2 regions of the Streptomyces sp. 3214.6 genome follow, and region 2 is predicted to be linked to the other one. Evidence: riboswitches for the same ligand, from Rfam matches in the RefSeq annotation. Region 2 holds a riboswitch; the other holds the start of a gene.

Region 1 (4,254 bases), 1.1 Mb from region 2:
CGCGTACATCGAGGAGAGCTTGCCGATGGTCGGCGTCTCCAGGAACAGGTTCAGGGACTGTGCCTGGTCCAGGTACGGGGTGCGGGCGGCGGCCATGTCGATCAGGCCGCGCTGCGGGATCTCCCACGCCGTGCGGTACAGGGCGCGCACGTCCGCCGGGATCCAGGCGAAGTCCTGCACCGAGCCGTTGGCGTCGCGCAGCGCCTCACGGGTGCGGGCGTCCCAGACGCCGAGCTCCTTGAGGTCGTTCACCAGATACGAGTTGACCTGGAGGAACTCGCCGGACAGCGTCTCGCGCTTGAACAGGTTGGACACCTGCGGCTCGATGCACTCGTACACCCCCGCGATGGAGGCGATGGTGGCGGTGGGCGCGATCGCCAGCAGCAGCGAGTTGCGCATGCCGGTCGCCGCGATCCGCTCGCGCAGCGCCGCCCAGCGCTCCGGCCAGGTGAACTCGACGCCGTAGTGGTCGGGGTGCAGCACACCCCGGGCGGTCCGGGTCTTCTCCCAGGCGGGCAGCGGGCCGCTGCGCTCGGCGAGATCGGCGGACGCCTCGTACGCGGCGAGCATGATGCGCTCGGCGATCCGGGTGGACAGCGCCTTCGCCTCGGCCGAGTCGAAGGGCAGCCGCAGCTTGAAGAAGACGTCCTGCAGACCCATCGCGCCGAGGCCGACCGGCCGCCAGCGGGCGTTGGAGCGGCCCGCCTGCTCGGTCGGGTAGAAGTTGATGTCGACGACCCGGTCGAGGAAGGTGACGGCCGTGCGGACGGTCTCGTCCAGCCGCTCCCAGTCGATGTCCCCGGCCGTGGCGTCGACGAACGCGCCGAGGTTCACCGAGCCCAGGTTGCACACGGCCGTCTCGCCGTCGTCCGTGACCTCCAGGATCTCCGTGCACAGGTTGGAGGAGTGCACGACATGACCCGGCTCGGCCGTCTGGTTGGCGGTGCGGTTGGCGGCGTCCTTGAAGGTCATCCAGCCGTTGCCGGTCTGCGCGAGGGTACGCATCATGCGGCCGTACAGGTCACGGGCCGGGATGGTCTTCTTCGCGAGACCGTCCGCCTCCGCCTTGCGGTAGGCGGCGTCGAACTCCTCGCCCCACAGGTCGACCAGCTCGGGCACGTCGGAGGGGGAGAACAGCGACCACGGCTCGTCGGCGTTGACCCGGCGCATGAACTCGTCCGGGATCCAGTGCGCGAGGTTCAGGTTGTGCGTACGGCGGGCGTCCTCGCCGGTGTTGTCCCGCAGTTCGAGGAACTCCTCGATGTCGGAGTGCCAGGTCTCCAGGTAGACGGCGGCCGCGCCCTTGCGCCGGCCGCCCTGGTTCACGGCGGCGACGGAGGCGTCCAGGGTCTTCAGGAACGGGACGATGCCGTTGGAGTGCCCGTTGGTCCCGCGGATCAGCGAACCGCGGCTGCGGATGCGGGAGTACGACAGTCCGATGCCGCCGGCGTGCTTCGACAGCCGGGCCACCTGGTGATAGCGGTCGTAGATGGAGTCCAGCTCGTCGATCGGGGAGTCGAGGAGGTAGCAGGACGACATCTGGGGGTGCCGCGTACCGGAGTTGAAGAGGGTGGGGGAGGACGGCAGATAGTCGAGCCGGCTCATCAGCCGGTAGAGCGCGGCGACCTCGTCCAGGGAGCGGACGCCCGCTTCTGAATGGGGCACAGTGTCCTCGGCAAGGCCGGAGGCGACGCGCAGCAGGAAATGCTGGGGTGTCTCGACGACCTTGCGGGTGATCGGGTGCCGGAGCAGGTAGCGGCTGTGCAGGGTGCGCAGGCCGAAGTAGCCGAAACGGTCGTCGGCGTCGGCGTCGACCAGCGCGTCGAGGCGGGCCGCGTGGACGCGCACGAACTCGGCGGTACGGTCCGCGATCAGGCCCTCGCGGTGGCCGACGGCGACCGACGTGGTGAACGACGTGACGCCCTGCGAGGCGGCCTCCGCGGCGATGCCGACGGTCAGCAGCCGGGCGGCCAGCTTCGAGTAGGCGGGGTCCTCGGAGATCAGGCCGGCGGCCGCCTCCGTGGCCAGCTCGCGCAGCTCCGCCTCGTCGGCCCGGGCGGACCGGCCGCGCAGGGCCGCGGCGGCGACCCGGCCGGGGTCGGCGTCGGGCAGGTCGGCGGTCAGCTCGGTCAGGGTACGCAGCAACGCGGTACCGGGACCGTCGGTCTCCAGCTCGGTGACTGAAGCCGGTTCGGCTGGCGCGATGGTCACGTGAGGCTCTCCCTCGCTCGGCGGTGGGCCTGGCGGAGGGCAGGGGGCAGCACACGAGCGCACGGGGCGTCGCGTCCACCGGCCCACTCCACGAGGCCCGGACGTCAGGGCACCCGGACCTGATGGGCCGGGCACGCTGTCGGCAGGTCCTCGGACTGACGCTCGTACGCGTATACGCACAAGTACACCGTTGCGGGACAGTTCCGGATTCGCACCGGATTCCCCTGCGGCGACAGCGAGCACGAGCATACATCTTGTGCTCGCCTGTCACGCCACCCCCAGATGTTGTGTCGGGGTGGTTTCAGAGCGTCAACTTACAGGTGAGGAGAGTGAAGTCGCTCAGCTCCGGGACGGGGTTCCAGTCCCGCTCGGGTGTACGGACGGGGCCGAGATGTCATGAGGTTGCCCGGGCCCGGGACGAAGGTGACTCCGCCGCCACGCCCGGGGCTCGTGACTTTCGCGACGCGGCGGCCGAGTTGCGGGGCGTGGCGGGAGTGATTCCATGGAGGTAGGCGTCGTCACCCTCGCAGGTCCTCCGTCCTGAGAATCCCTCTCGGAGGAGAACACACCATGACCAGGGTCGTCCGTCACACGCCCGGTAAGCAACGGCCGCGCAACGCGCCGATGGCGACGCTCGATCTGAGACGCGGCTGTCACCGCGTCAGGGGCGTCCTCCTCGCCCGCTGGCACCGTCTGGCGATGCGCCTGGAGGCCCGCCGCGGCGTCACCCGCCCCAAGAAATGGCGCCGATGGGTCTCCTACGCGAACCTGACCAGGCTCGTCTGGCTGATCGCCGTGCTGGCCATCGTCGCCTGGTGCGCGGAGGGCCTTTACATCGTGGCCTCCGGGCAGTCGACCGGCTTCGAGGACATGCGCCACAGGGGCGGACTCGACGCCGTCATGGGCCTCGTCGGCCCGGTCCTCACCGCCTCCGTCGCCGCCACGCTCTTCCTGTTCTGGTGGTACCGCTGGACCAAACGCCGCTACCTCGCCAAGGCGCGCAAGGATCCCCGCAAGTTGGTGCTCACCGCCGGGCACGACATCGCCGAGATCGTGGGCCGCGAGGAGATCGCCGAGGTTATCGCCCAACGACTCCGCGAACGCGCCACACGCAGGCCCTATCTGCTCGTCGGCGGCGTGGGCGCGGGGAAGACCGCCGTCCTGGTGCGGCTCAGCGAACTGCTGGCGGGGCAGAACGCGGTGCCCGTGCCGATCCGGCTGAGAGACGCGTCCGGCGGGGCAGACCTGAACTTCGAACGCCTGGCCAAGCAGCGCTTCGCCGAGGAGGCGCCGCACGGAGTCCTGGCCCGAGGCAAGAACGACCGGGTCTGGCAGCAACTCCTCGCCGACGACAAGCCGGTCGTCCTGGCCGACGGCCTGGAGGAGGCCCTCCTCGACGAGAACCTTCAGCAGAACCGGGACAGCATCATCCACAAGGCCATCGAGCGCGCCAACGACGAGAAACTGCCCCTGGTCATCGCCTCCCGGCCGCACACTCCGCTGGAGAGCACCGCCGCCGCGATCGTGGAACTGGAACCGCTGAGCGAGGAGGCGGCGCTGCGTTTCGTCCAGGCGCGGGTACCCGATTCGGACGAGCGCCGCGTGGACTGGATCGTGGAGACGGCCGAGGTGACCGAATCGCCCGTCTACCTCCAGATCGCCCGCGAACTGCACTGCCACGGCGCCCTGGACGACCCCAAGCGGCTCAACACCCGCAGCCGGGACCGCAGCACGCTACGGCTGTGGCTGCTGCAACGGTGGAACGAGACCCTCTGCGAGGGGCGGCTGCGCGAGGACGTCGCCCTGAACGAACAGGAGCGCCGCGACACCGTCGAGGTGGTCTCCGCCCTGGCGTGCATCGGGCTGCTCCAGGACAAACTGGAGGTCGGATTCGCCGAACTCCTCGACGAGGACGGCCAACCCGGTCACACCCGACGCGCGCTGCCCCGGGCGCAGCGCCTGTGGAACGGCGCACGGCGCGGGAACCGGTACGGCAAGCGCGCCGGCACCTTCTCCGAGTGGCATCGGGAAAAGATCTGGGAC
Region 2 (4,254 bases):
CCGACCGGGACGTCCCCCTTCGCGTCAGGGGCGTACGACGGTGGCGAACCGGATGTCGTGCGGCCCGCCCGGGTGCATCGCGGACAGCATCCGCTCGCCCTCTTCTGTCACCTCGTCCCGCTGGGTCTTGGTGAGCCGGCCGAAGGGCTCGATGACGAGCGCGTCCTGCTCCAGTTTCCACAGGCCCGCCAGGAAGCCGTCGACGAGGAGCGTGCAGTAGGCCTGGTTGCCCTGCCAGCTGCGGCCCCAGTACTCGGGCGGGACGACTCGGGTGCGGTCGGCGTGGGAGAGGAGGAGGTTGTCGAACTCGGGGAGGAAGCGCGGCGGGGCCGGGACCTGGGGGTCCGGGCGGGGGGCGTCGGGGAGGTCGAAGAGTTCCACGCCGTGCTCGTCGCGGAAGGTGAGCAGGTGGGGGCGGAGGCGTTCGAAGGGCTCTCGCAGTCGGGTCAGACCGGCCCAGGTCTGCATGTCCTTGACGGAGGCCGGGCCGAAGGCGGCCAGGTAGCGCAGGACGACGGCGTCCGGCGTGGGGGTCGGTGCGGCGAGCCGGCCGAGCCAGTGTTCGGCGGTGGTCAGCGCGACCTGCCCGCTCCTGTCCCACAGCCCGCGCGGGGTGACCTGGACGAGGGGCAGCCGGCACCGGGCGGCGACGGCGAGGGACTGGGGGTCGGCGTCCGGCCACTCCACGGAGAGGGCTTCGCGCAGTTGCTTCATGGTGCGCGGTTCGGTCTCGACGAGGTCGCGGGCGAGGACGGCGAGCCGGTCGAGGTCGACGCCGGCCAGGCCCTTGCGGAAGTACGTCAGCTCACGGTCGCGGGCAGGCTGGACGAACGGCCGCAGGGTCAGACAGTCATCGGCGGTGTGGGCGTGGATGGTGGAGCGCATGCTGACGATGCGGACGACCTCGCGGCCGGCCATCGGCGTCGACAGCTTCTCCGGGACGAAGCCGTCGAGGCGGGCCGCGAGCGCGTAGTACGGCGGCTTGACGTTCTGCGCCTGAAGTCCGAGCAGGTGTTCGATGGCGGCCCCGGCCGACAGCGACGAGGGACGCAGCAACAGCTGTCGGTCGAGGGTGGCGCGGTTGAGGGCGCGGGCGCCGAGCACGGGGGCCGCCGGGGACGTCGTCTTCGTCATGCAGGGCAAGTTAACGGGGAATGAGGACAGTTGCTGTCCTCAAGGCACCCGAGCCGGGTCGCGCTGGGGATGTCCCCCTGCCGGTCCTGGGGTGTGCCGGATCGTGCCCTCGTCGGCGGCGAAACTATCGTGCGCTCATGACGTCCAATCCGCGAAAGCACCTCACCATGGCACTCGGGGTCGCCGTGCTGCTCGCCGCCGAGGTGACCACCGCCGTCGCCCAGCCCGCCGGCCCCTCCCCCGCCCAGCAGTTGGGCGTCACCGGCGACGGCAGCCGAAGCGCCGTGGTCTCCATGTCCGAGGCACGCGGCGACGCGAGGTGAGTCGGCCGACGCAGGGCACGCTGCATCACATCGAGCTGTGGGTGCCGGACCTCGACCGCGCCGTCACGTCGTTCGGCTGGCTGCTGGAGGCGTTGGGGCACACCCTCTTCCAGAGCTGGAGCGGTGGGCGCAGTTGGCGGCTCGGGGCGACCTATCTGGTCATCGAGCAGTCCCCGGCCCTCACCGCCGAACAGCACGACCGGTGCCGCCCGGGGCTGAACCATCTGGCGTTCCACGTCGACGACATCGCCGTGGTCGAGAGGCTGGCTGCCGAGGCCGCGCAGCACGGCTGGCGCCTGATGTTCCCCGAGCGGCACCCCTACGCCGGCGGCCGACAGCACTGCGCCGCCTACCTGGAGAACGAGGACGGGTTCGAGGTCGAACTCGTCGCGAGTCCAGGACGTGCTGCCGGGGGGCTGTGGTAGCTTGCCGAGGCCAGTCGTACCCATGTGCGTATCCGTACGTGCGCGGGTCAGGGAATCCGGTGCGACTCCGGAGCTGACGCGCAGCGGTAAGGGCGACGGGCGGGGCACTGGCCACTGGAGCGTGATCGCGGTCCGGGAAGGCGCCTCGTCCGGGTGACCCCGAGTCCGAAGACCTGCTGGCGGCCCCCGACGCCGGAAGACCGCCGGGGGAGCACCGTACGACCGGGCTTCGCGCCAGAGCCCTCGACGCCGAAGGAAGTTCCGTGCCGTTCGCACGCCCCGTCCGTCCTGCCGTCCTCCTCCTGTCAGCCGCCCTGCTGCTGACCGGCTGCGGCGGCTCCCCCGCCCCGTCGGGCTCGTCCGACTCGGCGGGATCGGCGTCGGCCGGCTCCGCCGGCCGTCCGGTCACGCTCGACAACTGCGGTCAGCGGGTCCACGTGGACGGTCCTCCGCGGCGGGCGGTCTCCCTCAACCAGGGCACGACCGAGATCATGCTCTCGCTCGGGCTGGCCGACCGTATGGCGGGCACCGCCACCTGGACCGACCCGGTGGCGAAGGGGCTGGAGAAAGCCAACGCGACGGTGCAGCGGCTGGCCGACAACGCCCCCTCGTTCGAGTCGGTCCTGGACACCGAACCCGACTTCGTCACCGCGTCGTTCGCCTCCACTCTCGGTGAGGGCGGCGTCGCCACCCGCGAGCAGTTCGCGAAGGTGGGCGTGCCCACGTACCTCTCCCCCTCCGACTGCGTCGGCAAGGACAACGCCGGCGACGGCGACGGCTCGCGCACCGAGCCGCTGACCATGGACGCGGTCTACGGCGAAGTCACCGACCTGGCCAGGATCTTCGGTGTCGAGGAGCGCGGCACGAAACTGGTCGCAGCTCTGAAGTCCCGTGTGGAGAAGGCCACTTCGGGGCTCCATGCGCAGAACGTCAGCCTCCTGTACTGGTTCGCCGACTCCCGGTCCCCGTATCTGGCGGGCTGCTGCGGCGCGCCCGGCGTCATCACCCGTGAACTCGGCGCGAGGAACGCCTTCGACGACACCCACGAGGAGTGGCCTCAGGTCAACTGGGAGACGGTCGCCGACCGGGACCCCGACGTCCTCGTCATCGGCGATCTGAGCCGCAGGCAGCAGACGGCCGAGACCGCCGCGAAGAAGATCGCGTTCCTGGAGTCCGACCCGGTCACGAAGAACATGACCGCCGTGAAGAAGAAGCGGTACGTGCTGCTGCCCGGGCAGGCCATGAACCCGACGGTCCGGACCGTCGAGGGCGTGGAGAAGGTGGCGGCTGCGCTGCGCGCGTACGGCTTCGGGGGATGAGCGACGTCCTGTCGGCGGCAACCCCGGCCGCGGTCCGCGGGCTGCGTCGCGTGGCGCTGTGGACGGCCGGCCTCGCACTGCTGTGCGGGTCGGTCGCGGTGGCGATCACCATCGGCCCGGCCGACATCGCGGTCGGTGACGTGTGGGCGACGGTGGCGGCCCATCTCGGCTGGGGGCAGGCGGAGTTGACGCCGATCCGGGACGGGATCGTGTGGAATCTGCGGCTGCCGCGGACACTGCTGGCCGCCGTGTGCGGAGCCGGCCTCGCCGTGTGCGGCGCGGTGATGCAGTCCCTGCTGCGCAATCCGCTCGCCGACCCCTTCGTCCTCGGCGTGTCGTCCGGGGCCTCGACCGGCGCGGTCGCGGTCGTCGTACTCGGCGTGGGCGGCGGTGTCCTGTCGGTCTCCGGGGGCGCGTTCCTGGGCGCGGCGCTCTCGTTCGCGCTGGTGCTGCTGCTCAGTCACACCCTCGGCGGCACCACGGACCGGGTGGTCCTCGCCGGCGTGGCCGCCATGCAGTTGTTCTCCGCGCTCACCTCGTTCATCGTGATGACGGCCGCCGACGCGGAGACCACGCGCGGGGTGCTGTTCTGGCTGCTCGGCTCGCTCGGCGGGGCCGGCTGGAACGATGTGGGCGTGGGTCTGGCGGCGCTGGTGGTGACGCTTCTGGTGTGCGCCGGGTACGCCACGACACTGGACGCGTTCGCGTTCGGGCAGGACGCCGCCGCGTCCCTGGGCGTGCATGTGGCACGCACCCGGCTGGTCCTGCTGTGCACCACCGCCCTGCTGACGGCCACCCTGGTCAGCTCGGCGGGGGCGATCGGCTTCGTCGGCCTGGTCCTCCCGCACGCCGCCCGCGCGTTGACCGGCCCCGGGCACACCCGGCTGCTGCCGGCCACCGCGCTGGCCGGGGCGGTGTTCCTGGTGTGGGTGGACACGCTCGCCCGCACCGCCCTGGACCCGCAGGAGGTGCCGGTGGGCGTGGTGACCTCGCTGATCGGCGTCCCGGCGTTCGTCCTCGTGCTGTACCGGACCAGGAGTACACGATGACGAG

What was found. A riboswitch is a leader RNA that binds a small molecule or an ion and turns the genes downstream of it on or off. The one in region 2 is predicted to bind cobalamin.
Region 1: it holds a riboswitch for cobalamin, as region 2 does, so the genes downstream of both, B5557_RS14890 (ribonucleoside-diphosphate reductase subunit alpha) here and B5557_RS09915 (ABC transporter substrate-binding protein) in region 2, are expected to answer to the same signal.

Annotation. Positions count from the first base shown of each region.
Region 1 is NZ_LT670819.1:3,343,448-3,347,701, reverse strand. Features, by position in the region: gene B5557_RS14890 (ribonucleoside-diphosphate reductase subunit alpha) at 1-2,211, opposite strand, end outside; cobalamin riboswitch at 2,336-2,460, opposite strand; partial or broken gene B5557_RS45110 (GNAT family N-acetyltransferase) at 2,513-2,602, opposite strand; gene B5557_RS14885 (hypothetical protein) at 2,782-4,254, shown strand, end outside.
Region 2 is NZ_LT670819.1:2,215,412-2,219,665, forward strand. Features, by position in the region: gene B5557_RS09900 (winged helix DNA-binding domain-containing protein) at 25-1,134, opposite strand; gene B5557_RS09905 (hypothetical protein) at 1,272-1,457, shown strand; gene B5557_RS09910 (VOC family protein) at 1,454-1,882, shown strand; cobalamin riboswitch at 1,907-2,059, shown strand; gene B5557_RS09915 (ABC transporter substrate-binding protein) at 2,146-3,201, shown strand; gene B5557_RS09920 (FecCD family ABC transporter permease) at 3,198-4,250, shown strand; gene B5557_RS09925 (ABC transporter ATP-binding protein) at 4,247-4,254, shown strand, end outside.